DNA from 3 places in the Kaistia algarum genome. Region 2 is predicted to be linked to each of the others. Evidence: predicted binding sites of a transcription regulator. Region 2 holds the regulator's gene; each other region holds the start of a gene.
What was found. Region 2 encodes LexA, which represses DNA repair genes until DNA is damaged. Its sites were predicted from a motif close to TGTTCNNNNTGTGTTCNG; they were not measured.
Positions count from the first base shown of each region.

Region 1: OSH05_RS09895 (YifB family Mg chelatase-like AAA ATPase) is a predicted target of LexA. The motif match lies at 2,379-2,396, and genes of this name have one in related genera.
Region 3: OSH05_RS20740 (ATP-dependent helicase) is a predicted target of LexA. The motif match lies at 3,693-3,710, and genes of this name have one in related genera.

Region 1 is NZ_JAPKNJ010000001.1:2,039,962-2,047,347, forward strand. It holds gene rsmI (16S rRNA (cytidine(1402)-2'-O)-methyltransferase) at 1-149, shown strand, start outside; gene OSH05_RS09880 (YraN family protein) at 127-504, shown strand; gene gshB (glutathione synthase) at 594-1,535, shown strand; gene OSH05_RS09890 (HNH endonuclease) at 1,564-2,259, opposite strand; gene OSH05_RS09895 (YifB family Mg chelatase-like AAA ATPase) at 2,446-3,978, shown strand; gene OSH05_RS09900 (GNAT family N-acetyltransferase) at 4,261-5,121, shown strand; gene OSH05_RS09905 (trimeric intracellular cation channel family protein) at 5,125-5,769, opposite strand; gene grpE (nucleotide exchange factor GrpE) at 5,776-6,387, opposite strand; gene OSH05_RS09915 (cation diffusion facilitator family transporter) at 6,475-7,374, opposite strand.
Region 2 is NZ_JAPKNJ010000002.1:58,094-65,479, forward strand. It holds gene gltX (glutamate--tRNA ligase) at 1-265, opposite strand, end outside; gene OSH05_RS13635 (ComEC/Rec2 family competence protein) at 550-2,832, shown strand; gene lexA (transcriptional repressor LexA) at 2,826-3,524, opposite strand; gene OSH05_RS13645 (efflux RND transporter periplasmic adaptor subunit) at 3,838-5,034, shown strand; gene OSH05_RS13650 (efflux RND transporter permease subunit) at 5,086-7,386, shown strand, end outside.
Region 3 is NZ_JAPKNJ010000003.1:525,473-532,858, forward strand. It holds gene OSH05_RS20735 (sulfatase-like hydrolase/transferase) at 1-1,098, opposite strand, end outside; gene OSH05_RS20740 (ATP-dependent helicase) at 1,300-3,660, opposite strand; gene OSH05_RS20745 (GlsB/YeaQ/YmgE family stress response membrane protein) at 3,871-4,128, shown strand; gene OSH05_RS20750 (FAD-binding oxidoreductase) at 4,293-5,708, shown strand; gene OSH05_RS20755 (AsmA family protein) at 5,772-7,386, shown strand, end outside.

The DNA.
Region 1 (7,386 bases), on a different contig from region 2:
ATGACGTCGACAGTCTCCTGATCGGCCTGCTGGCTGAGCATCCGCTCAAGGAGGCGGCGAAGCTCGCCGCCGAGACGACCGGCCTCTCCCGCCGCGATCTCTATCAACGCGCGCTGGAGCTGAAGGATGACCCGGACGATGGCGCGTGATCGCCGCGCCGCCGAACGGCAGGGTCACCGAGCGGAGACGCTCGCGGCGCTCTACCTCCAACTGAAGGGCTACCGGCTGATTGCCCGTCGATTCAAGACGCCGGTCGGCGAGATCGATCTCGTCATGCGGCGTGGCCGGCTGCTCGTGTTCGTCGAGGTCAAGGCTCGCCGCACAGCGGATGAGGCGATCTCAGCCGTCTCGCCAACAGCGCGGCGGCGCATCCTGCGCGCGGCGGACTGGTTCATCGCCAGCCGTCCGGCAACTGCGGATTTCGGCGTGCGCTTCGATGTCGTGGCCCTGGCGCCGCGGCGCTGGCCACATCATCTGCGCGACGCTTTCTCGCTCGATCGCTGACGGCCGGGATTGCGTAGACGGCCTCTCACACGACATAAGGCTTCCAGCACCGGCGCGATCGCGCCGGCCTTGCGAAACGAGGGTTCGCCATGTCGCTTTCCGTCGCCGTCCAGATGGACCACATCGCCAGCATCAACATCAAAGGCGACTCGACATTCGCCCTGATGCTGGAAGCGCAGAAACGCGGCCACAAGCTGTTCCATTACACCCCGGAGCGGCTGTCGCTGCGCAATGGGCGGGTCGAGGCGCGGCTGGAGAGCGTTTCCGTCCGCGATATTCCCGGCGACCATTTTTCGCTCGGCGAAACCGAGCGGACCGATCTTTCGACCTTCGACGTCGTGCTGCTGCGCCAGGATCCGCCCTTCGACATGGGCTACATCACGACGACGCATCTTCTGGAGCGGATCCATCCGAAGACGCTGGTCGTCAACGATCCGGCCAATGTGCGCAACGCGCCGGAGAAAATCTTCGTCACCGAATTCCCGGACCTGATGCCGCCGACGCTGATTTCGCGCGACCCGGAGGAGATCCGCCTGTTCCGGCATGAGCATGGCGACATCATCATCAAGCCACTCTATGGCAATGGCGGCGCCGGGGTCTTCCGTCTCTCCGAGGGCGACCAGAACCTCGCCTCGCTGCTGGAGATATTCGGCGCCGCCTATCGCGCCCAGCCCTATGTCGTGCAGCGCTATCTTCCGGCGGTGCGGGCCGGCGACAAACGCATCATCCTCGTCGACGGCGTGGCCGTGGGCGCCATCAACCGCGTGCCGGCGGACGGTGAATCGCGCTCCAACATGCATGTCGGCGGCCGGCCTGAGCCGATCGAGATCACACGGCGCGACCGCGAGATCTGCGAGGCGATCGGCCCGGCGCTGAAGGCGCGCGGCTTCCTCTTCGTCGGGATCGACGTCATCGGCGACTCCATGACTGAAATCAACGTCACCTCGCCGACCGGCATCCGCGAAGTGAAGCGCTTCGGCGGCGCCGACATCGCCGCGCTGCTCTGGGACGCGATCGAAGCCAAAAGGTGATTTGGCGAGTCTTGCGCATGGGTGCGGCTCACCCGATCTGAATACCCACTCGCGACCCGACGATCCTATTGTTCCGAAGAGTATTCGTGCCCACACTTGTTTCTTCGCGACCCAGCCGTACTGCCTTACCCCCCATCCATATTTCGCCTTCTATCGATGCCTCATTTCCTTGGAAATCCATCCGAAGCGCGATACTCCTTGTCGCTGATCGCGCAATCGCGACACCCTGGCGACATTCAAAATCCCAGAAAGTACTCGCTCGAAGCGCTATTTCATTGTCCACCACCTGCAAGACAAGACGTCCTGCACTGTTGAATAGATTTAATGAAACGCGGGCTTGATTGTCGATTATCCTTGCGGATACGATCGGTGTATTGCGAAATTGGATCATTGTATCGACATTTTCAAACCAGTTTCCCCCAACGCGAAAAATTAGGTCTCGTTTGTCAAAATCAAGGAATCCTTGGACCCGATCCTCTACGATATTCTTTGGTTTATATTTTAATTGATATTGCCTATCCGCTCTGTAGACATCGATATTTGCGTGGCAGTTGGCGCATAACGCCACCATATCCTCGACTCGATAATGCTGGTCGTCTCGCCAGGGGACGATGTGATGATATTCTAAGTACGGATGGCCGCATTTGGCGCACCCGAACCCTGCCTCCTGACGTAGTTTTCTCGCCACGTCAGCAGGGATCCTTCTTCGATATCTTGTGATCACGCAGCCCTCCACGCCAGCTGTGCTGATACCGCTATAATAGCATTGCCCCAATTTCGTTCGACCAAAAGGTGAACGCTTTTCAACCGTGCACAACCGCGCGGCAACTGACGCGCGATTTTTGTTCCCTTCCTGTTCTTGTCGAGCGTTGCCGTTTCGCTTAAGCTTCCTGCAACAGGGGGCTTACCGATGGTTGCGCATGTCACGACGGTTTCGTTCCAGGGGATCGAGGCGGTTCCCGTCGACGTGCAGGTCCAGATCGTCCCGGGCCTGCCGGGCTTCCTGATCGTCGGCCTGCCGGACAAGACCGTGGCCGAGAGTCGCGAGCGGGTGCGCTCGGCCCTGCATGCCTCCGGCCTCGCCCTGCCGCCGAAGCGCGTCATCGTCAATCTCGCCCCGGCGGACCTGCCCAAGGAAGGCAGCCATTACGATCTGCCGATCGCGGTGGCGCTGATGGCGGCGCTCGGTGCCATTCCGGGCGAGCAGCTCCGCGACTATGTCGTGCTCGGCGAACTGGCGCTCGACGGCACGATCACGACGGTTGCCGGCGTCCTGCCGGCGGCGATCGGCGCCAATGCGCTCGGCCGCGGGCTGATCTGCCCGGCCGCCGCCGGGCCGGAAGCGGCTTGGGCGAGCGGCGCGCTCGACATTTTGGCCCCGCGCAGCCTCATCGCCATCGCCAATCATTTCAAGGGCACGCAGATATTGTCGCGTCCGATCGCGGCGCTGATGGGCGACCCGCCGCATCTGGCCGACCTGGCCGACGTCAAGGGGCAGGAACTGGCCAAGCGCGCGCTGGAGATCGCAGCGGCTGGCGGGCACAATTTGCTGATGACGGGGCCACCCGGTTCCGGCAAGTCGATGCTGGCGAGCCGCCTGCCTTCGATCCTGCCGCCGCTTTCGCCGCGCGAACTGCTCGAAGTGTCGATGGTCGCCTCGATCGGCGGCGAACTGGTCGGCGGCAAGCTGACCGATCGGCGCCCCTTCCGCTCACCACATCATTCGGCCTCGATGGCCGCCATGGTCGGCGGAGGCTTGCGCATCCGGCCCGGCGAGGTGTCGCTCGCCCATCACGGCGTGCTCTTTCTCGACGAACTGCCGGAATTCTCGCCGCAGGTGCTCGATTCGCTGCGCCAGCCGCTGGAGAGCGGCGAGGCGATCATTGCGCGGGCCAATCACCGCGTCTCCTATCCGGCGCATTTCCAGCTGGTCGCGGCGATGAATCCCTGCCGCTGCGGGATGGCCGGCGAGCCGGGACACACCTGCCGGCGCGGGCCGCGCTGCGCGTCCGATTATCAGGAACGCCTCTCCGGGCCGTTCATCGACCGGATCGATCTCCGGATCGAGGTCCCTTCCGTCATGGCTTCCGACCTGATCCAGCCCGGCCGCTCGGAGACAAGCGCGACGGTCGCGGGGCGTGTCGCGCTGGCGCGGGAGATCCAGGCCGAGCGCTATGCAGCACTCGGCAATGGCAGCTTCGTCACCAATGCGCGCTGCCCGTCCTCGCTGATGGAGGCGATCGCCGAGCCGGATGCCGGCGGCCAAGCCCTGCTCGGTGAAGCAGCGAGCCGGATGAAGCTCTCGGCGCGAGGCTATCACCGGGTGCTCAAAGTGGCGCGCACCATCGCCGATCTCGACGGCGCGGCCCAGGTCGGCCGTATCCATCTCGCCGAGGCGCTCGGCTATCGCAGCTCGGGCGAGAGGCTGCTCGCCGCGGCGTGACCCGAGGCCGACGCCGACCTCGCCATCACCAAGCCGGTACTGATTCGCTGCGCCGCGCGGTCGCGCTTGCCTGCGATTCCGGCGCCGGGTGAAAACGCTTCGTCACCAAACTGTATGAATTGCATGATTAAACTACCCCGGATCATGATTTGACGCGCGGGCGCGGCGGGGTGATCGGCGGGGGAGGATCGTGATATGGTCAAGCATGGCGACGCACGAAGCGGCGAGCGGGGCACGACCTTCCCATCGCCCATCGCGTCGCTGCCGGACTTTTCGCGACGGATGCTGCACGGGCTGAAGCTGACTATGCCGAAGGGACTTCGACTGGCGTCCGCTATGCCGGAGACGCTCGGGCGGCTCGGATCGCTCGAAGTGCGGCTGGCCGCCACGTCACGCGAGATCAAGAAGGCGCAGAAGCTGCGCTTCAAGGTCTTCTATGAGGAATTGTCGGCGATCGCCGATATCCAGACACAGATGTCGCGCCGCGACCGCGATGCTTTCGACGCGATCTGCGACCATCTCCTCGTCATCGATCACGACACGATGACGAAGTCCGGCGAGCCGGCAATTGTGGGAACCTATCGACTGCTGCGCCAGGATGTGGCCGCGCGCTATTCCGGGTTCTACACGTCGAACGAGTTCGATGTCGGGCCTCTCGTGGCGCGCCATTCCGGCCTCAAATTCCTGGAACTCGGCCGTTCCTGCGTGCTGCCGCCCTACCGCACCAAGCGGACGGTCGAGCTGCTGTGGCACGGCATCTGGAGTTATGTCCGCAACCACGGGATGGACGTCATGGTCGGCTGCGCCTCGCTCGAAGGCACCGACCCGGATCGCCTCGCTTTGCCGCTCTCCTTCCTGCACCACCATGCCCGGGCGCCAGGCGAATGGCGCGTCGCGGCACTGCCAGGCCGACATGTGGCCATGGACCGCCTGCCGCGCGAGGCGATCGACATGAAGGCGGCGCTTCACGCGCTGCCACCGCTGATCAAGGGCTATCTGCGGATCGGCGCTTATGTCGGCGAGGGCGCCGTGATCGACCGCCAGTTCGGGACCACAGACGTCATGATCGTGCTGCCCGTCAGCGCGATCAGCGAGCGCTACGTCAATCATTACGGCGTCGACGCAACACGCTACGCCGCCTGAGGATCAGCGCGGGGGAAAGTCGCGGCCCGGCCGCGAGCGATATCCCGGCAAGGTCCAGCCGAAGGCAAGCGCGCCGGCGCGAATGGCAAACGCGATGAGCGAGCCGCCAAACGCCGCGGGCCAGAAGGGCAGGCCGGTTCGAACGGCGATGACGAAGAACGCCGCGCCGGCCAGCGTCGCCGTCACATAGATCTCCTTGCGCAGGAGCACCGACGGCTCGCCCACGACGATGTCGCGGATAATGCCGCCGAAGGATGCGGTCATGATGCCCATGACGATGGCGCCAGTCGGGCTGGCGCCCGCCTCCAGCGCCCGCGACGCGCCCATGACGCAATAGCCGGAGATGCCGATCGCGTCGGCCCAGAGCAGCAGGCGGTAGCGATATTCGATGAAGGGCGCGAGGAAATAGACCGCGACCCCCGCAGCGACGCACACGAGGACCGGCTGCGGCGAGCGGATCCAGAACACGGGCGTCTCGCCAAGGAGGACGTCGCGCAACGTGCCACCGCCAATGCCGGTGATGGCGGCGAGAAAGACGAAGCCGACGATGTCGAGTTCTTTGCGCGAGGCCGCCAGCGCCCCCGTCGCGGCGAAGACGGCAACGCCGATGATATCGAGGACCTGGAGCAGGCTGAACCCCAGGTCCATGATCCGTCAGGCGGACTGTTCGGCGTCGGATGAGGCCGGCTTTTCGGCCTTCGGCTTGGCCGGGCCCTTGGCGACACCGACCATGGCCGGCCGCAGAACGCGCTCGCCGATGACATAGCCCGGCTGCATGACCTGCACGACCGTACCCGTTGGATGCTCCTCCGTCGGGACCTCGAAGATGGCCTGATGCAGGTTCGGGTCGAATTTCTGGCCGACCGGATCGAGCTTCTTGACGCCGTGCTTCTCCAGCGAATTGTGGAGATCGCGCTCGGTCATCTCGACGCCTTCGATCAGCGTCGTCAGCGCCTCGCTGGCGCCGCGCGCATCGTCAGGAATGGCCTGGATGGCGCGCGACAGGTTGTCGCCGGCCGTCAGCATATCGCGGGCGAAGGCGGCGATGGAGTATTGGCGTGCCTCCGCGACCTGACGCTCGGTGCGGCGGCGGAGATTCTCCATCTCGGCCAAGGTGCGCAGTGCGCGATCCTTGTTCTCGGCCACTTCCGCCTCAAGAGCGGCGATGCGCGCATTCGCTTCGCCGGCGACCTCGGCTCCGGCCGGGGTGGAGACGGCCTCATTGGGCGTCTCGGAGCCGGGCGGGGACTGGGTATCGTTGGACATCGCGAAATCTCGCTTTCTATCGACGTTGTAATTTCCTGCCCGATATCAGGATTCCGGCGCCGAAAATCAAGCGCGGCGGCCTTTGTTCTAAAGGACGATGACGCCGTGATGGCGTGCTTCCGAATCGGGCTCGACATGAATCAGCACTTCCGCACCCTCGACGGCGGCCTGGAGCGCCGCCTCGATGCGGTCGCAGATCTCATGCGCCGCCACGACGGAGAGCGATCCTGGAACGACCAGATGGAACTCCACGAAGGTCGCGCGGCCGGCATGGCGCGAGCGCAGATCGTGGACTTCGAGGGCCCCTTCCGCTTCGGTCGCGATGATCGCGCGGATCTCGCGCTCCACATCGCTCGATACCGCGGCGTCCATCAACCCGCTGACCGATTCGCGAATCACCTTCCAGCCCGACCAGAGAATGTTGCCGGCGACGAGAACGGCGACGAGCGAATCGAGCGCCGCCCAGCCGGTAGCGACCACGAGGAGCAGGCCGACCAGCACGCCGAGCGAACTGATTACGTCGCTGGTCAAATGCCAGGCTTCGGCGATGAAGGCGGGGGAGCGTCGCCGGCGTCCGAAGCGGAACAGGAACATCGCCCAGGCGCCGTTGATCACCGTCGCCACGGAATTGACGGCGAGGCCCATCAGCGTGTTCTCGGGCGTGTTAGCGGTGGCATAGGAGATCCACGCCTGGCGGAAGATCAGCAGGGCGGCTACGACGATCAGGACGCCTTCAAGCACGGCCGAGAAATACTCGGCCTTGTGGTGGCCGAACTGATGGTCGCTGTCGGCCGGCTTGCGGCTGACCTGGATCGCCCAGAAAGCCGCGACCGCCGTTACCAAATTGACGATGCTCTCGAGCGCGTCGGAATAGAGCGCCACGCTGCCCGTCATCGCATAGGCGATATATTTGATGCCCATGACGACGAGTGCGATCATGATCGACGCCGAGGCGACCGCCGTGGTCCTGTCGATCCATTTCGGCATGGCCCGCCCTCC
Region 2 (7,386 bases):
CGACCACCTCACGGTGGCGCGGCGCGCGAGCGAACTGGAAGATCGTCTCGCCCTGCCAGTCGAGGCCGAGCCATTTCAGCCCGTCGAGGATCGCGGCGATTGCCGGCTCTGTGGAGCGCTCGCGGTCCGTATCCTCGATGCGGAGCAGCATCGTCCCGCCCGTATGCTTCGCATACAGCCAGTTGAACAGCGCCGTGCGGCCGCCGCCGATATGGAGGAAGCCGGTAGGCGAGGGTGCGAAGCGGGTGACGACCGGTTTGGACATGAAACCTTCCGAACGGACGGAAATGGGGGGCGGGGGCGGAGCGGACCAGAACGAGCCGAGCCTATCGGCCGCGGAAATGGCGGTCGTATGGCACGGGGGCGTATGGCATGGCGCCGAATGTGGCGGCTCATGTAGCATGGAGCGGCGTCAGGGCGAAAGACGGGGCGATGGCAGGCGAACGGCCGCGGTCGGAGGAACTGGACGAGAGGCTGTTTCCGCCGGGCGACGCGGAACCAGCCGACGATTCCGGTCGGCCCCCCTTTCCTCACGCACCGCCTGGCTATGTGGCCCGTTTTCGAATGTGGGTCGCGACGGTATTCGAGCGGGAAATCGACACGGGGCGCGGCTTTCTCTGGCTCGCCGTAACCTATGCCGCTGGAATACTTGTCTATTTCACAGCGCCGTCCGAGCCCTCCGGTATTGCGCTCGCCATCCTGACGCTCGCGCTGGCTGTCGCTGCTTGGAAACTGCGGCACGGCCGAGCCGGGCTCTTTCGGCTGATGCTCGTCGCCGCGATGGCAGTGGCCGGTGCGACGACGATCAAGCTTCGCACCGATCATGTGGCCGCGCCGCGGCTGGAACGGCAGATGACGGGCACACTCACCGGCTTCGTCGAGGCGCGGGAGGCGCGGCGCGGCGGCTTTCGCCTGACGATTCGCGTCGTCTCCTTCGATGCCAGGGGACTGGCTGCACTGCCGGAGCGCGTTACCACCACGGTGCGCGGCAGCGCGCCGGCCGTTGGCGAGGGCGTCACGCTGCTGGCTCGGTTGCGCCCGCCTTCCGGGCCAGCCATGCCCGGCGGCTATGATTTCGGCCTGCCGGCCTATTATGGCGGGATCGGCGGCACGGGCTTCGCCTATGGCCGCGTCAACCCGGCCGAGCTTGGCGAACCGCCCCTCTCGATCCGCCTGACCATGCCGCTCGAGGCCCTGCGGGAGGCAATCCGCACGCGCATTGGGGCCTCGCTTTCCGGCGATACGGCCCGCATCGCCACGGCGCTCGTCATCGGCGATGCGGGCGGCATCAGCGAGGAAGGCGAAGATGCGCTGCGCCAATCGGGCCTGGCTCATGTCCTGTCCGTGTCCGGGCTCCACATGGTGCTCGTCGCCGGCTTTGTGTTCTGGGCGGTCCGGGCGGCACTGGCGCTCTCTCCGGGGCTGGCGCTCCGCCGGCCGATCAAAAAATGGGCCGCTCTCGCCGCGCTCGGCGTGACCTTCTTCTATCTGCTGATTTCCGGCCTCGATGTGGCGGCGCAGCGCTCCTTCATCATGACCGGCGTCGTCTTCCTCGCGATCCTCGTCGACCGGCGGGCGATCTCCATGCGCAATGTCGCGATCGGCGCCTTCGTGGTGCTGGCGCTCAGCCCCGAAAGCCTGCTGGTGGCCGGATTCCAGATGTCTTTCGCCGCGACGATCGCGCTTGTCGCCGGCTTCGAGGCGCTGTCGCGGCGGCCGCGCGGGCTTCGACCGGTTTCGCACTCGCGCTTCGGCTCGGTGCTGCGCTGGTTCGGGCTGCTTATCGGCGGATTGGCGCTAACGTCGCTGCTCGGCGGGCTCGGCACCACGCCCTTCGCGCTCTATCACTTCCAGCGCATGGCGCCGCTCTCAATCCTCGCCAATGTCGCGGCGATGCCGCTGGTCGATTTCCTGGTCATGCCGCTAGCGCTGCTCGCGGTGCTCGCCATGCCGTTCGGGTTCGAGGCCCCGTTTCTATGGGTGATGGGCGTCGGCATCGACGGCATGTCCGACGTGGCGCGGACGGTGAGCGACTGGTCGGAGGGGACCGGCTCGGCGGCTATGCCTTCCGCGGCGTCGCTGCTCGTCTTCATGGCAGGTTTCCTGTGGTTGGCGCTGATGCGGGAGCGCTGGCGCCTGGCCGGGCTGGTGCCGATGCTGGTCGGCGGCGCGCTGGCGCTCTATCCGCATCGGTCGGACATCATCATCGCTCCGGATGGGCGGCAGGTCGCAATCCGCACGGGCAATGGCAGCTACCAGATCCTGGCGCGAAAGATCGACCCTTTTATCGCCGGCATATGGCTGAGAGCCGATGGCGACAGTCGCGAGGCGAAGGACCCGGCGCTCATGGCCGCGACGCGCTGCGATGCCTCGGGATGTGTGGCGCCTATGCCGGATGGCCGGCTCGTCGCACTGGCGCTGGAGCGCGATGCGTTTGCCGATGATTGCCGGAGCCCCGTACTCATCGTAACGCCCATCGCCGCACCGACGGGCTGCGCCGCCGAGGTCGCAACGATCGACCGCGATCGTCTCGCTCAATCCGGGTCGATCGCGCTCGATCTGAGGCCTGTCGCTACCCGAAACATCGCTGATCCGCCATCCGCCGACAAGGTCATCGCCGCGGCGACGGAATACGATTCCGCAGTCCGCCATACGCTCGACGACGAGGACGTTCCGGCACCCGAACCTGGAAGCCCGCAGCCAAGAGCGGGCCCGGCGCCGCTCGACGCCGAATTTCTCGTCACGACGGCCTTCCCGCGTGTCCGCCGTCCGTGGATGCCGCCCTATGACGGCGACGACGAACCCGAAACCGGCGGGGCAGGGGCTCAGTAGCGACGCAGGAGGCCGACCAGCCGACCCTGGATGCGGATCCGGTCCGGCCCGAATATGCGCGTCTCATAAGCCGGATTGGCGGCTTCCAGCGCGATCGAGGCGCCACGTCGGCGCAGCCGCTTCAGCGTCGCCTCCTCCTCGTCGACAAGAGCCACGACGATGTCGCCCGAATCGGCCGCGTCGGTCTTGCGGATCAATACCGTGTCGCCGTCGAGGATGCCGGCTTCGATCATCGAATCACCGCGAACCTCCAGCGCGAAATGCTCGCCCCCACCCAGCATTTCCGGCGGCACGGTGATCGAATGGCTCTGTGTCTGGATCGCCGAAATCGGCACACCGGCGGCGATGCGGCCCATAACGGGAACGATCACTGGCTCCGGCACGTCGCTGTCGGTCTGCCGCATCTTGCCGAGGCTGCCTTCGATGACGCTCGGCGAGAAGCCGGCTCGCTTGGGCCGCTGCATGGTCGGCGCCATCGCCTCCGGCAGACGGACCACATCGAGCGCGCGGGCCCGGTTGGGCAGGCGGCGGATGAAGCCACGTTCCTCCAGCGCTTTGATCAGGCGATGGATGCCGGACTTGGACCGAAGGTCCAGCGCATCCTTCATCTCGTCGAAGGAAGGCGGCACGCCCGTCTCCTTCAACCGTTCATGGATGAACATCAGGAGCTCATACTGCTTGCGAGTCAGCATTGGTCGGTCCACGCCACGAATTGCCGGATACGGAACGGTCTGCGATTCGGCGAAGAATCATCAAGTACAAACCGCGAACAAAGTACATGTTCTATATGTGTTCCGCAAGCTGGCGGCGCGATCTTCGTGGATTGACAGGAATCGGACCAGGGATCGCCCGCATGCCACACCTCCTTAATAATCGCCGGACTAGATCGTCCCGCTATGGCGTCGCGCCGGAGCCTGAGGCAGGATCGGAACGAGATTCTGGCTCTGCCGGCAGCAGGCGGAGCTGAGGGATGCGTGCGTCGGGCAATCGAGGCTGAGGGGACAGATGGTCAAGATTGGACAATGGCGGAAGCCGGCAGGCGGGCTCCCGCTGGTCGTGGCGGGTCTGGCCGCTCTGTCGCTCGCAAGCTGCAACGACAAGAATGAATATGTGCCGCCGCCGCCGCCGAAGGTGACCGTCGCTCCGCCGCTTCAGCAGGATGCGACGCTCTATATGGAGCTCACCGGCAATACGACGGCGATCAACCAGGTCGATCTCTCGGCGCGCGTCCAGGGCTTCCTGACATCGATCAACTATGTCGATGGCCAGACTGTGAAAGCTGGTACCACGCTGTTCGGCATACAGCGCGACACCTATCAGGCTCAGCTCGACCAGGCGAATGCGGCGGTCGCCTCGGCCCAGGCGGCGCAGGAAAACAAGCAACTCGAATATAATCGCCAGTCGACGCTGGTGCAGCAGCAGGTCGCATCCGTCGCCAAGGCCGACGACGCCAAGGCCCAGCTCGATCAGGCGATCGCCGCGACGCAGCAGGCGCAGGCCGATGCCGAGGTCGCGACGATCAATCTCGGCTACACCGAGGTCAAGGCGCCGTTCGACGGCATCGTCTCCAACCATCTCCAGGATGTCGGCGCGCTGGTCGGATATAGCGGTCCGACCAAGCTTGCGACGATCGTCCAGATGGACCCGATCTATGTCTATTTCACCGTCAATGAACGCCAGGTGCTTCTGATCAAGGAGCAATTGACCAAGCGCGGCAAGACGTTGCGCGACATCCATGACATTCCGGTCGAGATCGGGTTGGCCACCGAGACCGGCTATCCGCACAAGGGCGTCATCGACTACATCGCCCCGACGCTCGACCAGAACACCGGCACGCTGTCGGTTCGCGGCGTCTTCGACAACAAGGACTACGCGATGCTGCCGGGCCTCTTCGCCCGGGTGCGGGTGCCCTTGCAGACGCAGAAGAATGCGCTTCTGGTCGACGATACGGCGATCTCGACCAGCCAGGTCGGCAGCTATGTCCTGGTCCTCGGCAAGGACAACACGGTCGACCAGAAGGTCGTCGAGCCTGGCCAGCTAGAAGGCCAGCTTCGCGTCGTTACGTCGGGCCTCGCAGCCGACGATAAGGTGATCGTCGGCGGCAACCAGCGGGCCGTTCCCGGCAGCAAGGTCGATCCGCAGGACGGCGCGATGAGCACCAACACCGCGACCACAAACGCAGCCCCGCCACCCAATCCGTAGGACGCATATCGAGCCTCTCCGGTCGACGACCTTCAAGCGCAGGCGGGTTTCATGTTCTCAAAGTTCTTCATCGAGCGGCCGGTCCTCTCCAACGTCCTCGCGCTGGTCATCGTCCTGCTCGGTGCCGTGGCCCTGTTTCGGCTGCCGATCGCGCAATATCCGAACGTCGTCCCGCCGACAGTCGCCGTCAGCACCTCGTTCCCCGGCGCCTCCGCGAGGACGGTGATGGACACCGTCGCCCTGCCCATCGAGCAGCAGGTCAACGGCGTCCAGGGCATGATCTACATGCAGTCGACCAGCGCCAGCGACGGCACCTACAATCTGATCGTCACCTTCGACATCGGGACTGATCCGAACTTCGCGCAGGTTCTAGTGCAGAACCGAGTCTCGATCGCGATGGCGTCGCTGCCGCAATCGGTGCAAGTGCAGGGCGTCAACGTCCAGAAGAAATCGACCGCCGTCCTGCAGTTCGTGACGCTGTTCTCGCCGGACAATCGCTATGACGGGCTGTTCCTGTCGAACTATGGCGTGATCAACATCCAGAACGAGCTGGCGCGCCTGCCCGGCGTCGGCAATGTGGCCGTCATGGGAGCCGGCCCCTATGCCATGCGCATCTGGATGGATCCAGACAAGATGCAGGCCTTTGGTCTGGTGCCGAGCGACGTGATCCGCGCGATCCAGGACCAGAGCCAGGAAGTCACCGCTGGCATGACCGGTATGCCCCCGGCGCCGGACGGGCTCAATTACCAGTACACGATCAACGTCAACGGCCGCTTCAGCGATCCGGGCGAATTCGAAAACATCATCATCAAGGTCAACAACGACAATGGCGGTCAGATCGTCCGCGTGCGGGACATCGGCCGGGTCGAGCTGGGCTCGCAGAGCTACAGCCAGACCGCGACCTACAACGTCAAGCCGACGGCCGCCATCGGCATATTCCAACTTCCCGACGCCAACGCGCTCGATGTCGCCAAGGCCGTTTCGGCGAAGATGGAACAACTCGCGAAGGCGTTTCCGCCTGGGCTGAAATACGAGATCCCGTTCGATACGACCAAGTTCGTCGTCGCCTCGATCGACGAGGTCTACAAGACGCTGATCGAGGCGGCGATCCTCGTGCTCATCGTCATCCTGCTGTTCCTGCAGGACTGGCGCGCCATGCTGGTCCCGGCCACTACCGTGCCGGTGACGATCATCGGCGCCTTCGCCGCCATGGCTGCGCTGGGCTTCACCGTCAATACGACGACACTGTTCGCGATCATCCTCGCGATCGGCATCGTGGTCGACGACGCGATCGTCATTGTCGAGGGCGTCTCGCGCCATATGGAGAACGGACTCTCCGGCCGAGAGGCTGCCATCAAGACGATGGACGAATTATTTGGTCCGATCATCGGCATCACGCTCGTGCTAATGGCCGTGTTTCTGCCTTCGGCGACGCTTCCCGGCCTGACCGGGCAGATGTACCAGCAATTCGCGCTCGTCATCGCCGCCACGGCCTTCATCTCGGCGATCAACGCCATGACGCTGAAGCCGACGCAGTGCGCGCTCTGGCTGCGTCCCCCGACGCCGCCGGAGAAGCGCAACTTCTTCTTTCGCGGCTTCAACCGCATCTATGATGCGTCGGAGCGGCGTTATGCGGGCCTTATCAGCCGCATGGTCCACCACAGCCATCTGATGGTGCTGGCCGCACTGGTGCTGATCGGCGTCGCCTTCTGGGGCATGTCGCGCATCCCGACGGCGTTTCTGCCGATCGAGGACCAGGGCTATGTGGTGATCAGCGTCCAGCTTCCCGATGGCGCGTCGCTGCAGCGAACGGACCGCGTCGTCGCCGAAGCCAGCAAGGCCGCGCTGGCGACGCCAGGCGTTGAGAATGTCGTCGGCATTTCCGGCTCGTCGGTGCTCGACAACAATGCCACGCTGTTCAATGCCGGCATGGTCTATGTGATCTTCAAGGACTGGTCGCTGCGCGGCAAGACGGAGAGCCTTCGTGCGATCTATGCGAACATCACCAAGTCACTGAACCAGATGCCCGACGCGGTCGGCTTCGTGCTGGTGCCGCCGCCGATCCAGGGCATCGGCAATTCCGGCGGCTTCACGCAGGAGATCCTGGTCCAGAACGGCACGTCCGACTTCCACCAGCTCGAGAGCGTGGCCAAGGCGATGTCCGCCAACGCGGATTCCCAGTCGGCGCTGCAGCGGGTGAACTCGACCTTCACCGCATCGACCCCGCAATTCCAGCTGGAGATCAACCGCATCCTGGCGGAGACACTCGGCGTCAGCGTCGGGCAGGTGTTCGATACGATCGAGGCCTATATGGGTTCGACCTATGTCAATCAGTTCACGAAGTTCAACAAT
Region 3 (7,386 bases), on a different contig from region 2:
GCCTCTGCCAAGGTCGTGGCTATCGAGGAATGTGTTGAAACCATAATGGCCATAAGCACTGCGCGCATTAAAGAATTCGCCTGGCCATGAATAGAAGACGTACGTTTGATAGCCCTTGCTGCGAAGATATCTTGCAAACCCGCCTTTCACATAGGGCGACACCGATGCGTGGGTGTAGTATCCGAAATAACCGAATAATCGTGAATCAAGTCCGGTAACTGCTTCGAATTCGGAAACCCATGACCCGCCGCCGATCGGGATTATCTTCAACGGTCCCATCGCAACGGTCATAGAATCATGAACCAGAATTGTATTTGCGTATGGCTCAGCTAGATGAAAGGCGGTGTTCGGGTCAAAGGTCGATTCCGCCTGGATCAGGACGATGTTTGGAAGCTTGTCTTTATCGATTGTCGTTGGGCGGATGAATTGCCGGGCAAGCGCCATGTCCGCTTTGTTGATGCCGTCCGACGATGAATCGACGAACGCGGCGCGTGCCTCGGAATCGAGCCAGCGTGTCGCCAATAGGAACGGCACCAATCCGATGCGTCTTGAGAATTGAGTAACCCCATCTGGATTCCAGAAATTGGGGTCTGCGTTGGCAGCCCTGCCAAATTCATGGCTAGCTTCTACTGTGAATAGCGTCGCCGAGATCGACAAAACCCCAAATAGCGCGACCAGAGTGACCAAGGGCAGTTGTGGCTTCTCGGCAGCCTGGCGGCGACGCCAGCCTCGCAGCATTAGGCCGACTAGCGCGATCGCAATCAGGATCAACGCCCCCTTGATCAGCGCGACGGCCACGTGAGGAAGTCCCATGGCTTCCGCCAACCCCGCAGGATTGTCGAAAGAAATTCTAAGATCTGTGAAAGTTAACGGAAGATGCGTCCGGTCGATTTTGATGTCGTTCGTAAATACAAGAAAAGCAACAAGGGCACCTCCGATACATAGAAGCCCTAATGAAAGTCCGACAGGAGCTAGAAGTAGGATGACGGATGCGTATCCTGCGCACAAAAGCCATCCATAAGACAGAATGTCTAAAAACGGAACTGCCCAAGCGCTGGTAATAAAAAGCAATAATAGTGCAGCACTCAGTGCCCGCATTCCATCCCCCCGAGGAAGCCGAAGCACAGAGCTATTCACAGATTGACCGTCTATTCAACTGCAGGACGTCAAGTTGACGAGTCTCTAGCGATCAGGCTGCGCCCTTCGAAGACAGACATTTGGTAGCCTAGGTCTCCTGGGCCACAACCAGGAACGGATCATAAAGCCAAGTCGACAGTGCGGGTCCAGCACGACCACGCCTCACCCCCGCGTAACAAAACTATCCACCACCTTCTTCGTCCCTGCCTTTTCGAAATCTACCGTCAGCTTGTTGCCTTCGATCTCGGTGATCGCGCCATAGCCGAATTTCTGGTGGAAGACGCGCTCGCCGACCGAATAGTCGGATTGCGGTGTGGTCGATTTGGCGATGAGTTCGCCTTCGATCATCCGGGAGGCTGAATAGGACTGGCTTTTGGTGCCGGCCGTGCGGTTCTTCTGGGCGCGCTGCCAGCCGGGGGTCGAATAGGTGTTGGCGAAGGGGTCGGCGCGGTCGAACCGGCTGGCGCCGTAGTTGCCGACGCCGCCGACATTGTAGCCGCCATAGCTCGATGTCTGCTCGACGACCGCGACGTGCTTCTCTGGCAATTCGTCGAGGAAGCGCGAGGGGACATTGGATTGCCAGAGGCCGTGGATACGGCGGTTCGAGGCGAACCAGATCAGCGCGCGCTTCTTCGCCCTTGTGATGCCGACATAGGCGAGGCGGCGCTCTTCCTCGAGGCCGGCTCGGCCGCTCTCATCGAGGGCGCGCTGGTGGGGGAAGAGTCCTTCCTCCCAGCCGGGCAGGAAGACCGTCTCGAATTCGAGACCCTTGGCCGAATGCAGCGTCATGATCGAGACGGAATCGTTGTTCTCGGCCGAATCCCGGTCCATCACGAGCGCGATGTGCTCCAGGAAGGCTTCGAGCGACTCGAATTCGTCCATCGAGCGGATCAGCTCTTTCAGGTTCTCCAGCCGCCCCGGCGCATCGGCGGAGCGGTCCTGCTGCCACATCTCCGTGTATCCGCTCTCGTCCAGGATCGTCTCGGCGAGCTGCGTGTGCTTGATCGCACCAAGGTTGGAGCGCCAGCGCGCGATCGAGGCGATGAGGTCGCGCAGCGCCGTGCGCGTTCTAGCAGCGATTTCGGAAGTCTGCGTCAGTTCCTCGGCTGCCTGCACGATCGGAATCTGGCGCGAGCGGGCGTGGTCATAGAGCAGGCGTACCGTCGTCTCGCCGATGCCGCGGCGCGGCGTGTTGACGATGCGCTCGAAGGCGAGGTCGTCGGCCGGCTGCACGACGATGCGGAAATAGGCCAGCGCGTCGCGGATCTCGGCGCGCTCATAGAAGCGCGGGCCGCCGATGACGCGGTAGGGGAGACCGAGAGTGATGAAGCGGTCTTCGAATGAGCGCATCTGGAACGAGGCGCGCACCAGGATCGCCATCTCGTTCAGCGCATGACCGTTCTTCTGCAGCGCCTCGATCTCCTCGCCGATGGCGCGCGCCTCCTCTTCCGAATCCCAGGATGAGGCGACCTGCACCTTGGCGGCGTCGGGATCATTCGCGTCCGTGAACAGCGTCTTGCCGAGCCGGCCCTCATTGTGGGCGATCAGATGCGAGGCCGCGCCGAGGATATGGCCGGTCGAGCGGTAATTGCGTTCGAGGCGGATGACGACGGCGCCCGGAAAATCCTTCTCGAAGCGCAGGATGTTGTCGACCTCGGCGCCGCGCCAGCCATAGATCGACTGGTCGTCGTCGCCGACGCAACAAATGTTGCGCCGCCCCTGCGCCAGCAGCCGCAGCCAGAGATATTGGGCGACGTTGGTGTCCTGGTATTCGTCGACCAGCATGTAGCGGAAGCGCTCGTGATATTCCTTGAGTACGTCAGGATGCTCGCGAAACAGGCGCAGATTCTCGAGCAGCAGATCGCCGAAATCGCAGGCGTTGAGGACCTTGAGCCGCTCCTGATAGGCGGCATAAAGCCGGACGCCCTTGCCGGCAGCAAAGCCACCGCCTTCGCCGGGCGGAACATCCTTCGGTATCAGACCGCGGTTTTTCCACGAATCAATAAGACCGGCCAACTGCTTGGCAGGCCAGCGCTTTTCGTCGATGCCCTCGGCCTGGATCACCTGCTTCATCAGCCGGACCTGGTCGTCGGTGTCGAGGATGGTGAAGTTCGACTTGAGGCCGACGAGTTCGGCGTGGCGGCGCAGGATCTTGACGCCGATAGAGTGGAACGTGCCCAGCCAGTTCATGCCCTCGACCGAGGGTCCGATCAAATCGCCGATGCGATGGCGCATCTCGCGCGCCGCCTTGTTGGTGAAGGTGACGGCGAGGATCTGGCTCGGCCACGCCTTCTGGCTGGCGAGGATATGGGCGATCCGCGTCGTCAGCACGCGCGTCTTGCCCGTGCCCGCGCCGGCGAGCACCAGGACGGGACCCTCCGTCGTCTCGACGGCGAGGCGCTGTTCGGGGTTGAGCCGCACGACATAGTCAGGCGCAGCGGCCGGCGCGCGCGCGCCGAGCGCCCGGGCTGCTATGCCGCCGGGGCGGATGCCGGGCGCGGAGGGATCGGAGGAGGATGCCATCAGCGCTGCAGTCGATTCGAAGAAAGATTCATGAGAACAAATATGGACCGAGCGCCGCTTCGGTTCCAGCTTTGCGGCGATTTCGTCCCCGTCGTGGCGGGACGCCCCTTCGCCGGCAAGCCGATTGCCTTGACGATTTGTCGCAGCAGGCGAACTCTTTCATGGCGTTTCGCCCGCTTGGAGAGCGATTCGTTACAAGGAGGACTGCGCATGGACCTCACGGGGCTCGTCATTGCAATCATCATCGGCGCGATCGCGGGCTGGCTCGCCGGCCAGATCGTCAAGGGCGCCGGCTTCGGCCTCATCGGCAACATCATCGTTGGAATCATTGGCGCGCTTGTCGCCAGCTGGCTGTTTCCGACCCTTGGAATCAGTCTCGGCGGCGGCATCATAGGCTCGATCATCGCGGCGGCGATCGGTGCGATCATCGTGCTTGTCCTGTTGCGTTTCGTCCGCCGAGCCGCCTGAGGCTCCGCTTTTATGGTTCGCTCCGCCCGCGCCCGGGGGCGGAGCGCGTCAGGACCCTTCGACGCAAGCGGAAAAGTCGAGGAAGTCTTTGGCGCAGCAGGATGGTTTTGCTACCTTGCCCTTCGCGTGGCCGGCGGCCGCGAATTTCAGCGGAGGCATAGGCAATGGTTGTTTCGGCGCTGCGCAAGGATAGCGGGCGTGGCGAGGATGGGCTGCCCGGCGTTCTGGGTCAGCTGAAGGCCCGGTTCGGGGATCGCCTGTCGCAAGGGGCGGAGATCCGCCGTCAGCACGCGAACACGACGAACTGGCTGCCGAACGAGCCGGCCGATGCCGTCGTCTTCGCCCAGTCGACAGAGGAAGTAGCGGAAATCGTGCGCATCTGCGCCGAGGCGCGCGTTCCCGTCATCCCGTTCGGCACCGGCACTGGCCTTGAAGGCCATGTCAACGCCCCGAAGGGGGGTATCTCGATCGACCTCTTGGGCATGAACCGCATTCTCGCCGTTCGGGCAGAAGACCTCGATTGCACGATCGAGGCGGGCGTGACGCGACACCAGATCAACGACCATCTGCGCGACCAGGGCTTGTTCTTCCCGATCGATCCCGGTGCCAATGCCAGCCTTGGCGGCATGGCGGCGACGCGCGCCTCCGGCACCAACGCCGTGCGATACGGCACGATGCGCGACAATGTCATTAATCTGACCGCCGTGATGGCCGATGGCGCGATCGTCAAGACGACGGGAAGGGCCAAGAAGAGTTCGGCCGGCTACGATCTTACTCGGCTTCTTATCGGTTCTGAGGGAACGCTTGGAATCATCACCGAGCTGACCTTGCGCCTGCATGGCATTCCGGAAGCGATCGCAGGCGGCGTCTGCTCGTTCCCGACCGTCGAGGACGCCTGCAACGCGACCATCCTGACCATCCAGAGCGGCATCCCGGTAGCACGCATCGAACTGCTCGACGCGCTGATGGTCCGCGCCACCAATGATCTCTCCAAGCTCGGCCTCAAGGAGACGCCGCATCTGTTCGTCGAGTTCCATGGCTCCAGCGCCTCGGTCAAGGAGCAGTCCGAGCTGTTCGGCGAGATCGCGGCCTCGCTTGGTGGCGGCGAATTCGCTTGGGCCACCCGGCCGGAGGACCGCTCCAAGCTCTGGCATGCGCGCCATGAGGCCTATTTCGCGGCCAAGGGGTTGCGCGTCGGCGCTTCCGTGGTTGCGACGGATGTCTGCGTGCCGATTTCGCGGCTGGCGGAATGCGTCGCCGAGACGACGGCCGACATCGAGGAGAGCGGACTGATCGCGCCGATCGTCGGCCATGTCGGCGACGGCAATTTTCACGTCCAGCTGCTTATCGACATCGAGAATGCGGCCGAAGTCGCCGCGGCCGAGCATTTTGTCGGCCGGCTCAACGAGCGCGCCATCGCCATGGAGGGCACCTGCACTGGCGAGCACGGCATCGGCCAGGGCAAGCGCAAATATATGGAGCTTGAGCACCCGAGTGGATTGCCGATCATGCGGGCGATCAAGAATGCGCTCGATCCGCTCGGAATTCTCAATCCCTGCAAGATCTTTCCCGATCCATGATAGTTCCCGGTCCATGACGCGGCCGAGAGCGACGGAGAGGCTACCCTGAACAAGCTGTACCTGATCCTCGGCGGGTTCATCATTGCCGTCCTCGTGGCGGCGCTCGTCGTGCCCTGGTTCATCGACTGGAACGCCTATCGCTCGACCTTCGAGCGAGAGGCGGAGAAGATTCTCGGCCAGCCGGTCCAGGTTCTCGGATCGGCGGATGCCTCGCTGATTCCGACCCCGTGGCTGACCTTCACCGACGTCAAGATCGGCGGCACCGCGGACGAGCCGATGATGCGCGTCGCCCGCTTCTCCGTTCATGTCGATCTGATTCCGCTTCTGACCGGAACGTTCAGGGTCGTCGACATGACGATCGAGCGGCCGCAGCTTGACGTCACCATCAATGATGACGGCTCGATCGACTGGTTGAAGCGCTCCGAAGCCTCGAAGGCGCTCGATCCCGACGCCGTCAGCCTGCAGCGCGTCGAGATCACGGATGGTTCGCTTTCCTATCTCGACAGCCGCTCGGGCCGGGTCGTCGCTGTTTCCAACGTCAACGCCACGCTGGATGCGCGCTCGCTGCTCGGCCCCTGGAAGGTCGAGGGCGGGGCCGAGGTCGAGGGGAGGCAGACCGCTTTCCGCGTCGCGACGGGACGCCTCGCCGAAAACGGCACGCTGCGGGTCAAGGTCGAGGCCAATCCAGCCTCGGTCCCGATCGCTTTCGGCGCGGAGGGCGATGTCAGCCTCGATGACAAGGGCATCCTCTGGAACGGCGGCTTCTCGCTGGCGCGGATTGCCGCCGATGGCGACACCGCCAAGGGGCAGCCGCCCGGATGGCGGGCAAGCGGCAAGTTCGATCTCCGGCCCTCTATGTTGCTCGTGCCGGAACTGGCCCTGGTCGCCGGGCGGGAGGATCGCCCCTATGGCCTTGCCGGCTCGGCATCGATCGATCTCGGCACCGCGATGCGCTTCGATGCGGTACTGAAGTCGCGGCAGCTCGACCTCGACCGGGCCATCGGCAAGGGCCCGAACCAGCCGGCCAATATCGACCAGGCCATCGCCTCGCTGGTGGGAGCGCTTTCCGGCCTGCCGACGCCATCCATCCCTGGCAGGATCGGCTTCGATATACCCGGCGTCATCGTCGGCGGCTCGGTGATCCAGAACCTGCGCTTTGACGCCTCGACGGTGAACGGCGGCTGGAAGATCGAGGAGTTCGGCGCCGATCTTCCCGGCCGCACGCGGCTCACCGGCGACGGCGTATTGCGTAGCGCCCCGGTGCCGAGCTTCGCCGGCGGTGTGCGACTCGCTTCCGACCAACCGTCAATCTTCGCGTCCTGGTGGCGCGGCGGCGACGAGGCGAACAGCAGGCCGCTCCAGCCTTTCGATATGTCGGGACAGCTTTCCGTTTCGCCGCGCGCCTTCGATATCTCCAACGTGTCGGCCAAGCTGGGCGGATCGAGCCTGCGCGGCAGTCTTCGCTGGGAGACCGGGACCAATGGCGGTCGTCGCGATCTTGCCATCGACGTCAAGGCAGATCGCTTCGACTATGACCAGATCGCCGCGTTGACCGGGATCTTCGCCGGCCGCAACCCATCCGATCCGGGCGGGATTGCTGATGCGATCTCTATCAAGATCGCGGCCGGCACGCTGGTCGCCGACGACACGATATTCTCGAAGGTCTTCGCCGATGGCA